DNA from 2 places in the Streptomyces sp. NPDC057682 genome. Region 1 is predicted to be linked to the other one. Evidence: riboswitches for the same ligand, from Rfam matches in the RefSeq annotation. Region 1 holds a riboswitch; the other holds the start of a gene.

Region 1 (5,130 bases):
TCTCCAGCAGCGGAAGGAGGTCCTTCACGTTGCTGACCTTGGAGTTGACGATCAGGATGTACGGGTCGTCCAGGGACGACTCCATGCGCTCCATGTCGGTGGCGAAGTACGCCGAGATGTAGCCCTTGTCGAAGCGCATACCCTCGGTGAGCTCCAGCTCCAGACCGAAGGTCTGGGACTCCTCGACGGTGATGACGCCTTCCTTGCCGACCTTGTCCATGGCCTCGGCGATGAGCTCGCCGATCTGGGTGTCGGCGGCGGAGATGGAGGCCGTCGAAGCGATCTGCTCCTTGGTCTCCACGTCCTTGGCCTGCTCCAGGAGGGCGGCGGAGACGGCCTCGACGGCCTTCTCGATGCCCCGCTTGAGAGCCATCGGGTTCGCACCCGCGGCCACGTTGCGCAGGCCCTCGCGGACGAGCGCCTGGGCGAGAACGGTGGCGGTGGTCGTACCGTCGCCGGCGACGTCGTCCGTCTTCTTGGCGACCTCCTTGACCAGCTCCGCACCGATCTTCTCGTACGGGTCCTCCAGCTCGATCTCCTTGGCGATGGACACACCATCGTTGGTGATCGTGGGGGCGCCCCACTTCTTCTCGAGGACGACGTTGCGACCCTTGGGGCCAAGGGTGACCTTGACGGCGTCGGCGAGCTGGTTCATGCCGCGCTCGAGACCGCGCCGGGCCTCCTCGTCGAACGCGATGATCTTGGCCATGTGAAGTGGTCCTCCCGGACAGGGGTGGATTGCTCCGGACCGAGTGGCGCCCGCGACGGACGGCCTGCGTGCCGGTGGTTCCTTGCCCCACCGGACCTGCGGGCCTCACCGGCCCGGTCCAAGTTCTGTCACTCTCACCTGGAGAGTGCTAAGCCCAATGATTAGCACTCGACCCCCTTGAGTGCAAGCGCCTCCCTCCGGAGTGTGGACAACCGGAGGGGCGGCCGGGGGCGACGGGAGGGGCGGCCGGGCAGGTGGACGCACACGCGCGGAGGGCCCGTACCCGGGGATGCTTCCCCTGGGTCCGGGCCCTCCGTGCCTGAGTGGCGTCGTTGACCGACTGCGTCGTGTCCGGCCGGGCTCAGCCGACGGCGAGCTTGACCATGTCCGCCTGCGGCCCCTTCTGGCCCTGCGAGATCTCGAACTCAACTCGCTGACCCTCTTCGAGGGTGCGGTACCCGTCCATCTGGATCGCGCTGTAGTGGACGAAAACATCCGCACCACCGTCGACCGCGATGAAGCCGTACCCCTTCTCCGCGTTGAACCACTTGACGGTGCCCTGAGCCATGCCTAACTCCCCTATTACTGGCCCTTTCACAGGACCGCACTTCGCGGACCCGGGTCAGAACCCACCCTCCGTCAGGAGAGGGTGCGTGCGCCGGAACGCGTCGACCGCGGCTGAATGTATCTGCCCAACTGCCCTCTGCAACAGGTCAATCAGACGAGAATTCTGAGCAGCCCCGATCGCCCGAATATGGGGAATTCATGAGATTCCAGGGCAAGTCGGGCCAGGCAAAGGCCACTTATGGCGCAAGCTGCTCGAACACTTTGGCTGCATCTTGTCGTGGCCGGGCGCATTCTCGTATGCGGGCGGCACGGGCAGCGGAGGGGACTTCCCACACTCTACCGCGCTCAACCATGCAGAATTGCCCCCTCCGCTTCTCTCGCGGAGGGGGCAATACCGGTGACGCGGTGGAGTCGGGCCGCCCGGAGCGGCCCGGGGATCAGCAGCCGCCGGCGACGGCGGGGATGATCGAGATGCCGGCGCCGTCCGGGGTGGCCGTGTCCAGGCCGCCCTCGAAGCGGACGTCGTCGTCGTTGACGTACACGTTGACGAAGCGGCGGAGCTTGCCCTGGTCGTCCAGGACGCGGGCGGCGATGCCCGGGTGGTTCTTCTCCAGGGACTCGATCACCTCGGAGAGGACGGCACCCTCCGCGGGGACCTCGGCCTGGCCGCCGGTGTAGGTACGGAGGATGGTGGGGATGCGGACCTTGACGCTCATGGTGTGCCCTTCCTGAAGTCTCGGGTGATCGAAAGCTACTCAGTTACCGGCGAGTCCGGCCGCGCGGAACGCGTCGAGGTTCGGCCGGATCGTGGCCGTCGCCTGAGAGGTCTCGGCCACCGCGTCCAGGGTCTTGAGGCCGTCCCCGGTGTTCAGGACGACGGTGGTGAGCGCCGGGTCGAGCAGGCCGTCCTCGATGAGCTTCTTCGTCACGCCGACGGTCACGCCGCCCGCGGTCTCGGCGAAGATGCCCTCGGTGCGGGCCAGCAGCTTGATCGCGTCGACGATCTGCTCGTCGTTCACGTCCTCCACCGCGCCGCCGGTGCGGCGGGCGATGTCCAGGACGTACGGGCCGTCGGCCGGGTTGCCGATCGCGAGGGACTTGGCGATCGTGTTCGGCTTCTGCGGGCGGACCACGTCGTGGCCGGCCTTGAAGGCGGCGGAGACCGGGGAGCAGCCCTCGGCCTGGGCACCGAAGATCTTGTACGGCTTGTCCTCGACCAGCCCGAGCTTGATCAGCTCGCGCAGCCCCTTGTCGATCTTGGTCAGCTGGGAGCCGGACGCGATCGGGATGACGATCTGGTCGGGCAGCCGCCAGCCGAGCTGCTCGCAGATCTCGTACGCCAGGGTCTTGGAGCCCTCGCCGTAGTACGGGCGCAGGTTGACGTTGACGAAGCCCCAGCCCTCGCCCAGCGGGTCGCCGATGAGCTCGGAGCAGAAGCGGTTGACGTCGTCGTAGTTGCCCTCGATGCCGACCAGCTCGCCGCCGTACACCGCGGCCATGACGACCTTGCCCTGCTCCAGGTCGTGCGGGATGAAGACGCAGGAACGCAGGCCGGCGCGGGCGGCGGCGGCGCCGACGGCGCCGGCCAGGTTGCCGGTGGAGGAGCAGGACAGGGTGGTGAAGCCGAAGGCGCGGGCGGCCTCGACGGCGATCGCGACGACGCGGTCCTTGAAGGAGTGCGTCGGGTTGCCGGAGTCGTCCTTGACGTACAGGCCGCCGGTGACGCCCAGCTCGCGGGCGAGGTTGTCGGCCTTGACCAGCTTGGTGAAGCCGGGGTTGAGGTTGGGCTTCTCGGCGACGTCGGCGGGCACCGGCAGCAGCGGCGCGTAACGCCAGATGTTGTCCGGACCGGCCTCGATGCGCTTCTTCAGCTCCTCGGGAGAGCCGCTCGGGAGGTCGTACGCCACTTCGAGCGGCCCGAAACAGGACGCGCAGGCGAAGATCGGGCCGAGGGCGAATCGCTCGCCGCATTCGCGGCAGGAAAGCGCGGCGGCGGGACCCAGGTCCGGGGAGGAATCGGTGTGAACTGCGACAGTCTCAACAGCCATGATGGCGAGGCCCTTTCTCCTCATCTTCCTCATGGCGCGTTTCGCCACGAGACGGAATTGGCACCTTCCCCACCGAACCTCGCGGTCGGCAGGAGGGTTGCCGGGACTTCAACGGGCCGTTCCCTCTGTCCCTCTGGATGAGCGCTGTGGCACCGGATCATGGGCGCACCATGGATCCGGGCGTTTATCGGCGGACGGACCCCGGCATGCGATGGCCATCTGCGTTGTTCAAGACTGTAACCGAAGCACCGGAGGGTTGAGATAGTCGTCCGGTCCGCGAGATGGATCACATACAGGGAGTGCCGACCGTGCTGGAAGAGGTCGAACGCTGGCTGGCCAGGCGTTCCTGGTCGGCCGCCGACCGTCCGCTGGACCGTCTGCTGGCCGCCAGGGCCGGTCTGGGGGCCGGGGACCCGCACGGCGGGAGCGTCAGCGTGGTGCTGCCCGCGCTGAACGAGGCGGAGACCGTCGGTGACATCGTCGCGACGGTCCGGCGCGAGCTGATGGAGAAGGTCCGGCTGGTCGACGAGCTGGTGGTGATCGACTCCGGTTCGACGGACGCCACCGCCGAGGTGGCCCGCCGGGCGGGCGCCCGGGTGATCCACCGGGACGCGATCCTGCCGCGTCTGCCGGCCGTCCCCGGCAAGGGCGAGGTGCTGTGGCGGTCACTCCTGGTGACCGGCGGGGACATCGTCTGCTTCGTGGACGCGGACCTGAGGGAGTTCTCCGCGGACTTCGTCTCGGGCATCGTCGGACCGCTGCTGACCGATCCGTCGGTGCAGTTCGTCAAGGCGATGTACGACCGCCCGTTCGGGGACACCGCGGGCCAGGGCGGCCGGGTCACGGAGATGGTGGCGCGCCCGCTGCTCAACCTGCACTGGCCGCAGCTGGCCGGTTTCGTCCAGCCGCTGGGCGGCGAGTACGCGGTGCGGCGCTCCCTGCTGGAGCGGCTGCCGTTCCCGGTCGGTTACGGGGTGGAGCTGGGCCTGCTGGTCGACGCCCTGCACACCGTGGGCCTGGACGCCCTCGCGCAGGTGGACGTCGGGGTCCGCCGCCACCGCCACCAGGACGGCCAGGCGCTCGGCCGGATGGCCGCCGCGATCTACCGGACCGCGCAGCTGCGGCTCTCCCGGGGCCATCTGGTCCGCCCCCATCTGACCCAGTTCGAACGCGGCGAGCACGGCTTCGTCCCGCACACCTATCCGGTGGACACCGAGGAACGGCCGCCGATGCGCGAGATCGAGGAGTACGTTTCAGGCCGCGCGGCCTGACTTCGCACGTTTGGGCGGTTCGTGATCGGGCTAGATTCCGCAACATGGTCTCCGAGCACGCCCCGCAGCCCGCTGCCCAGGTCCTCGTCGCGTCCAACCGCGGCCCGGTCTCGTACACGCTCCGTGACGACGGCTCGCTCGACGCCAAGCGCGGCGGCGGCGGTCTCGTCTCCGGGCTGAGCGCCGTCGACGACAAGGTCTGGGTCTGCGCCGCCCTGGGCGACGGCGACCGCGAGGCGGTCCGCAGAGGGGCGGCCGAGCCGGGCGTCCGGATGCTCGACATCGACGCGGACGTGCACGCCGACGCGTACAACGGCATCGCCAACTCGGTCCTCTGGTTCATCCACCACCTGCTCTACCAGACGCCCGTCGAGCCCGTCTTCGACGCGGAGTTCCGGCGGCAGTGGGCGTCCTACGAGGCCTACAACCGGGCCTTCGCCGACGCGCTCGCCGAGGAGGCCGGGCCGGGCGCGGCGGTCCTCGTGCAGGACTACCACCTGGCCCTGGTCCCCGGCATGCTCCGGGCGCTCCGCCC
Region 2 (5,130 bases), on a different contig from region 1:
CGCGGGGTCCTGCTCGGCGGCATCGGCAGCGACATCTACCCGGCGGGGCGCACGGGCGAGTACTGGACCGTCACGGACCGGGGCCCCAACGGCCAGATCAAGGTCGGCGGCAGCAAGCGTCGTACCTTCCCGGTGCCCGGGTTCGACCCGGCGATCGTCCGGATCCGGGTGACGGGCGGGCAGGTCGAGGTGGTGCGCTCGATCCCCCTGACCACGCGGTCGGGCGCCCCCGTCACCGGACTGCCGAACCAGTCCGGGCGCGACGAGGCGCCGTACACCTACGACGCGGGCACGCCGCTCCCGTACAACCCGAACGGGCTGGACACCGAGGGGATCGTGCGGGCGGCGGACGGATCGTTCTGGCTGGTGGACGAGTACGGGCCGTCACTCGTGCACGTATCGGAGCGGGGGCGGGTGCTGACCCGCTACGTTCCCGAGGGGCTGGATCTGCGGGGCGCCGACTACCCCGTGGTGGAGGCGCTGCCCGGCATCCTGCTGCACCGGAAGGTCAACCGGGGCTTCGAGGGGCTGGCACTGCTGCCCGGCGGCGATCTGGTGATGGCGGTCCAGAGCCCGCTCTCTCTCCCCGACCAGGACGCGGGCGAGTCCTCGCGCAACATCCGGCTGCTGCGGTTCTCGACGAAGAAGAAGGCCGTCACCGCCGAGTACGCCTACCGCTTCGACCCGGTGGACGTCGTGGACCCGGGCGAGGACGACACCTCGGAGCTGAAGGTCTCGTCCGTCGTCGCGATCGGCCGCGACACCCTGCTCGTCGAGGAGCGCACCGACCGCACGGCACGCCTGCACCGCGTCACGCTGCCGCGCGGCGCCGGGATCCTGGGGTCGCGCTGGGACGCCCCGGCCTCCTCCCCGTCGTACGAGGAGCTGGCGGACCCGGCGGCCTCCGGCGTCCCGGTGCTCCGCAAGAGCCTGGTCGTCGACCTCGGGACGGTGCCGGGCGTGCCCGGCAAGATCGAGGGGGTGGCGGTGACCGGCCGCAGCACCCTGGCCCTCGTCAACGACAACGACTTCGGGATGACGGACGGGGCCGGCGCCTTCGACGCGCACGGGCGGCTGGTCGACTCCGGGATCAGGACGACCGTGACGACCGTCGAACTGCCGCGCCCGCTGGCACACTGACGCTCCGTCGTACTCCTCGGGCCGCCGGGTTCCCCGCCCGGCGGCCCGCTCGCGTCCGCGCGCCCCGTTTTCGCGCCGCGCCGTCTTCCGCCGCCCGCGCCACGCCCGTACGGTGGGCGCGCACACCGCCCGGCCGGACATCGGACGCAGGGGTCCGTTCAACGGACGTGTGTGCGAGCCGTGTTCCTCCGTCCCCCCACCTCCAGGAGTACACACATGGACCGCAGAAGGATCATCCAGGGCACCGCGGCCACCGTCGCCGCGGCGCTGCTTCCCTCGTCCGTCCGGGCCAGCGCGGCCGAGGCCGGCGACACGGACTATCCGACGGCGCACTGGGCCCCGGCGTCGACCTCCAACTACACGGTCTCCTCCCGCCCTTCGGCGTATCCCGTCCAGTACGTGATCATCCATGTCACCCAGGAGACGTTCTCCGACGCCGTGGCCATCTTCCAGAACCCGGCGAAACAGGTGTCCGCGCACTACGTGGTGCGCTCCTCGGACGGCTACATCGACCAGTGCGTCCGGGAGAAGAACATCGCCTGGCACGCGGGAAACTGGGACTACAACACCCGCAGCATCGGCATCGAGCACGAGGGGTACGTGGACCAGCCCTCGTACTTCACCAACGCCCTGTACGAGAAGTCGGCCCTGCTGACCGCCTCGATCTGCGACCGCTACGGCATCCCCAAGGACCGTGCGCACATCCTGGCCCACTCCGAGGTGCCGGGCTCCGACCACACGGACCCGGGAAGCCACTGGGACTGGGTGCGCTACATCCGGCTGGTCAACCTGCTGAGCGCGGGCTGAGCCGGTCGCGCGCATTCCTCAACACCCCCTCGCCGCACGGGAACCGACCACCTGTCGAGACAGCGGCGACGGTGTCCTTGACGGCGCCACCGGGCGGGCCGAGACTGACGGGGACGGTCACGACTGTCAGCGCCGCGCGCACGGGCTCCCCGTCCGCGCGGTCATCGGCCCCGGCCCGCTGACGCGCAACCCTTCGGCCGCGATGGGGTGCTCCGGGTGACGACCGGGTCCTGTCGGCGCGACAGGACAAGCGCGGCCCCGCCTCCCGCGGGCGCCCCGACGGCAGGACCGGTGGGAAGTGCCCAGGAACGGATTGACGAGGCGTCTGCACATCGACCTGCTGCGCGTCGCCAGCGCCTCGTAGGCGCCCGCGCCCCCGGGTCCGCCCGGCCCGCCGCCGTCCCGGCCGGCCGGACCGCCGCCCACCGCCCCGCACCCGCCGGTCCGCTCCCCGAACGGACGGCCTCCGGCCGGTCCCCAGCGCCCCCGCACACCCCCGCGCGGGCGCGGTCGCCCTTTCCTCGTCCCGCCGCCCAGAACGCGGCGGCGGCTCCGTCGTTCCTCCAGGGATCCCACAGGAGAGTCATGCCCGAAACAGTCCCGCGCGGCCTCGGTACGACCGGAACGCCCCCGCGTACCCCCGCGCCCACCATCTCCCCCGCCCGCGCGCTGGGTCTGCGCCCCCCGTCGGGGATTCCCTCACCGCGCTTCCACAGCCGGATCGGCGTCGGTCTCGCGGGCGGCTTCTATCCCGCCCCTCACCGCTACGAACTCTTCCTGTCCGCCGGCTGTCCGCGCTCACTGCGCGTCTCGATCACCCTGGACCTGCTCGGCCCGGATCAGAACGTCACCACCACCCTGCTGACGCACCCGGCCGCCTCCCCGGACGGCTTCGCCTCGCTGCGCGCCGCGTACGAGGCGACGGTGCACCACTACGACGGCCCGCTGACCGTCCCCGCGCTGCGCGACCGGTGGAGCGGACGCATCGTCAGCAACCACACCCCGGACATCCTGCGTGATCTCGCGGAGCTGGTGTCCGGCCAGGGGGCCGACCGCCCCGGCACACTCACCCCTTCCGCCCTGGCCCCCGACATCGAGGCGCTCCGCGAGCTCCTGGAGCTCGGTCTCGCCGAGGCCGGCGGACGGGCGGCCGTGCTCGGCGCGCTGGAGCGCCGGCTCCCGCTGCGGCCGTACGCGCTGGGCGACGCACTCACGGCCGCCGACGTCGACCTCTGGACGGCCCTCGTCCAGCCGGGCGCCTCCGGTGCGCCGGGGGCGTACCCCCGGCTCCAGGCGTACGTCCGCCGGCTCGGCGGGCATCCGGCGTTCCGGCGGGCGTACGGGGCCCTGCTCGCCGCCGCCTGAACGGTCCGTCAGCCGCTCTCGGCCGCCGAGGGATAGCGGACGAAGAGGACGCCCTCCACCGCGCCGTCGGGCGCGCCGTAGACATGGGGCACGTCGGCCCGCCACCGGACGCTCGCACCGGGACCGACGGTGCGGGTGGCGTCCGGCGGGCCGACGACGGCGGTGCCGCTCAGGACCATCAGGCTCTCCCGCGTGCCGGGGACATGGGCCCGGGACTCCTGGACGCCGCCCGCGCGGATACTGACGCGGAAGACATCGGTGACGGCCGATCCGTCCTCGTCCTCGTAGCGCTCCAGCAGGACGGCGGTGACCGCGCTGCCGGACACGCCGGTGCGGACGGGGCCGGGGCCGGCCGTCGCGGGCGGGTCGCCCAGGGCGGCGCTGAGGGGCAGGCCGAGCGCGGTGGTCAGCGCGTACAGCGTCTCCAGGGTGGGGTTGCGGGTGCCGCTCTCCAGCTCGGAGAGCGTCCCCTTCCCCACGCCGGACCGGCGGGCCAGCTCCGACAGGGACAGCTCCCGCTCGCGCCGCAGCGCCCGGAGCCTGCGCCCCACGTCCTCGTTCAGCCCCATCGGCCCGCATCCGCTCCGCAGTTCCCGGTTGACGGGCGTCGGCCCGCCTCTCTAGTGTTCCACAAACAGAACGTTCCGTATACGGAACGCCTGTCGGCGCCCCTGCCGGGCCCGGCCCCCTCCCCACCAGGAAAGCGGCTCACTCATGCTCGCGCTCGCCCGTATCCGCTCGGCCGCGCCGCCCTCGGCCGTGACCGCCGGACTGATCGCCGTCATGGTCGGGGTCACCAGCTCCGCCGCCCTGGTCTTCACCGCCGCGAAGGCGGCCGGTGCCGACGAGCGCGCACTCTCCTCGTGGATGCTCGCCCTCGGCATCGGGCTCGCCTGCACCAGCATCGGCCTGTCGCTGCGCTTCCGCGCACCCGTCGTGACCGCCTGGTCGACGCCCGGGGCCGCGTTGCTGACGACCGGCCTGAGCGGGGTGTCGATGCCGCAGGCCATCGGCGCGTTCGTCTTCTCCGGACTGCTGATCCTCGTCAGCGGCGTGACGGGGTGGTTCAGCCGGCTGATGAGCCGGATCCCCGTGCCGCTGGCGGCCGCCCTGCTGGCCGGAGTGCTGTTCCGGTTCGGCACCGGGCTGTTCAGCACGATGCACGGCAGCTTCGCGGTCGCGTTCCCCATGTTCGTCGCCTATCTGCTGGCCCGCCGGCTGCTGCCCCGGTACGCGGTGCTGGTGGCGCTCGCCGCGGGGGTGGCGGCCACCGTGTTCACCGGCGGCTGGAAGCTCGGCACGGTCCGGCTCGCCCTCGCCACCCCGGTGTTCACCGCCCCGGAGTTCGACTGGAAGGTCCTCGTCAGCGTCGGCGCCCCGCTCTTCGTGGTCACGATGGCCTCCCAGAACCTGCCCGGCGTCGCCGTGCTCCGGGGCTCGGGCTACGACGTCCCGGTGTCCCCGCTGATGACCTGGACCGGCGCGGCCAACGCGGTGCTGGCGCCCTTCGGGGCCTTCGGCCTCAACCTCGCCGCGATCACCGCCGCCATCTGCACCGGCGAGGAGGCCCACCCCGACCGCGAACGCCGCTTCCTGGCGGCCGTCTGGGCCGGCGTGTTCTACCTCTGCGTGGGACTGCTCGGGGCGACCGTCGCCTCCCTCCTGGCCGCCATGCCGCACGAACTCGTCCTGGCCATCGCGGGAATCGGCCTCCTCGCCACCATCGAGGCCTCGCTCGTCTCGGCGCTGTCCGATCCCGCCTCCCGCGAGGCGGCCGTGGTGACCTTCCTCGCCACCGCCTCCGGAGTGACCCTGCTC

The links. A riboswitch is a leader RNA that binds a small molecule or an ion and turns the genes downstream of it on or off. The one in region 1 is predicted to bind S-adenosylmethionine.
Region 2: it holds a riboswitch for S-adenosylmethionine, as region 1 does, so the genes downstream of both, ACFVDM_RS11025 (putative leader peptide) here and thrC (threonine synthase) in region 1, are expected to answer to the same signal.

The regions. Positions count from the first base shown of each region.
Region 1 is NZ_JBHVIN010000029.1:41,753-46,882, forward strand. Features, by position in the region: gene groL (chaperonin GroEL) at 1-709, opposite strand, end outside; gene ACFVDM_RS36850 (cold-shock protein) at 1,071-1,277, opposite strand; gene ACFVDM_RS36855 (MoaD/ThiS family protein) at 1,714-1,992, opposite strand; gene thrC (threonine synthase) at 2,032-3,324, opposite strand; SAM riboswitch class I at 3,342-3,468, opposite strand; gene ACFVDM_RS36865 (glucosyl-3-phosphoglycerate synthase) at 3,633-4,595, shown strand; gene ACFVDM_RS36870 (trehalose-6-phosphate synthase) at 4,640-5,130, shown strand, end outside.
Region 2 is NZ_JBHVIN010000005.1:271,056-276,185, reverse strand. Features, by position in the region: gene ACFVDM_RS11035 (esterase-like activity of phytase family protein) at 1-1,140, shown strand, start outside; gene ACFVDM_RS11030 (N-acetylmuramoyl-L-alanine amidase) at 1,357-1,947, shown strand; SAM riboswitch class IV at 2,063-2,206, shown strand; gene ACFVDM_RS11025 (putative leader peptide) at 2,246-2,311, shown strand; gene ACFVDM_RS11020 (glutathione S-transferase C-terminal domain-containing protein) at 2,533-3,312, shown strand; gene ACFVDM_RS11015 (helix-turn-helix domain-containing protein) at 3,321-3,881, opposite strand; gene ACFVDM_RS11010 (benzoate/H(+) symporter BenE family transporter) at 4,027-5,130, shown strand, end outside.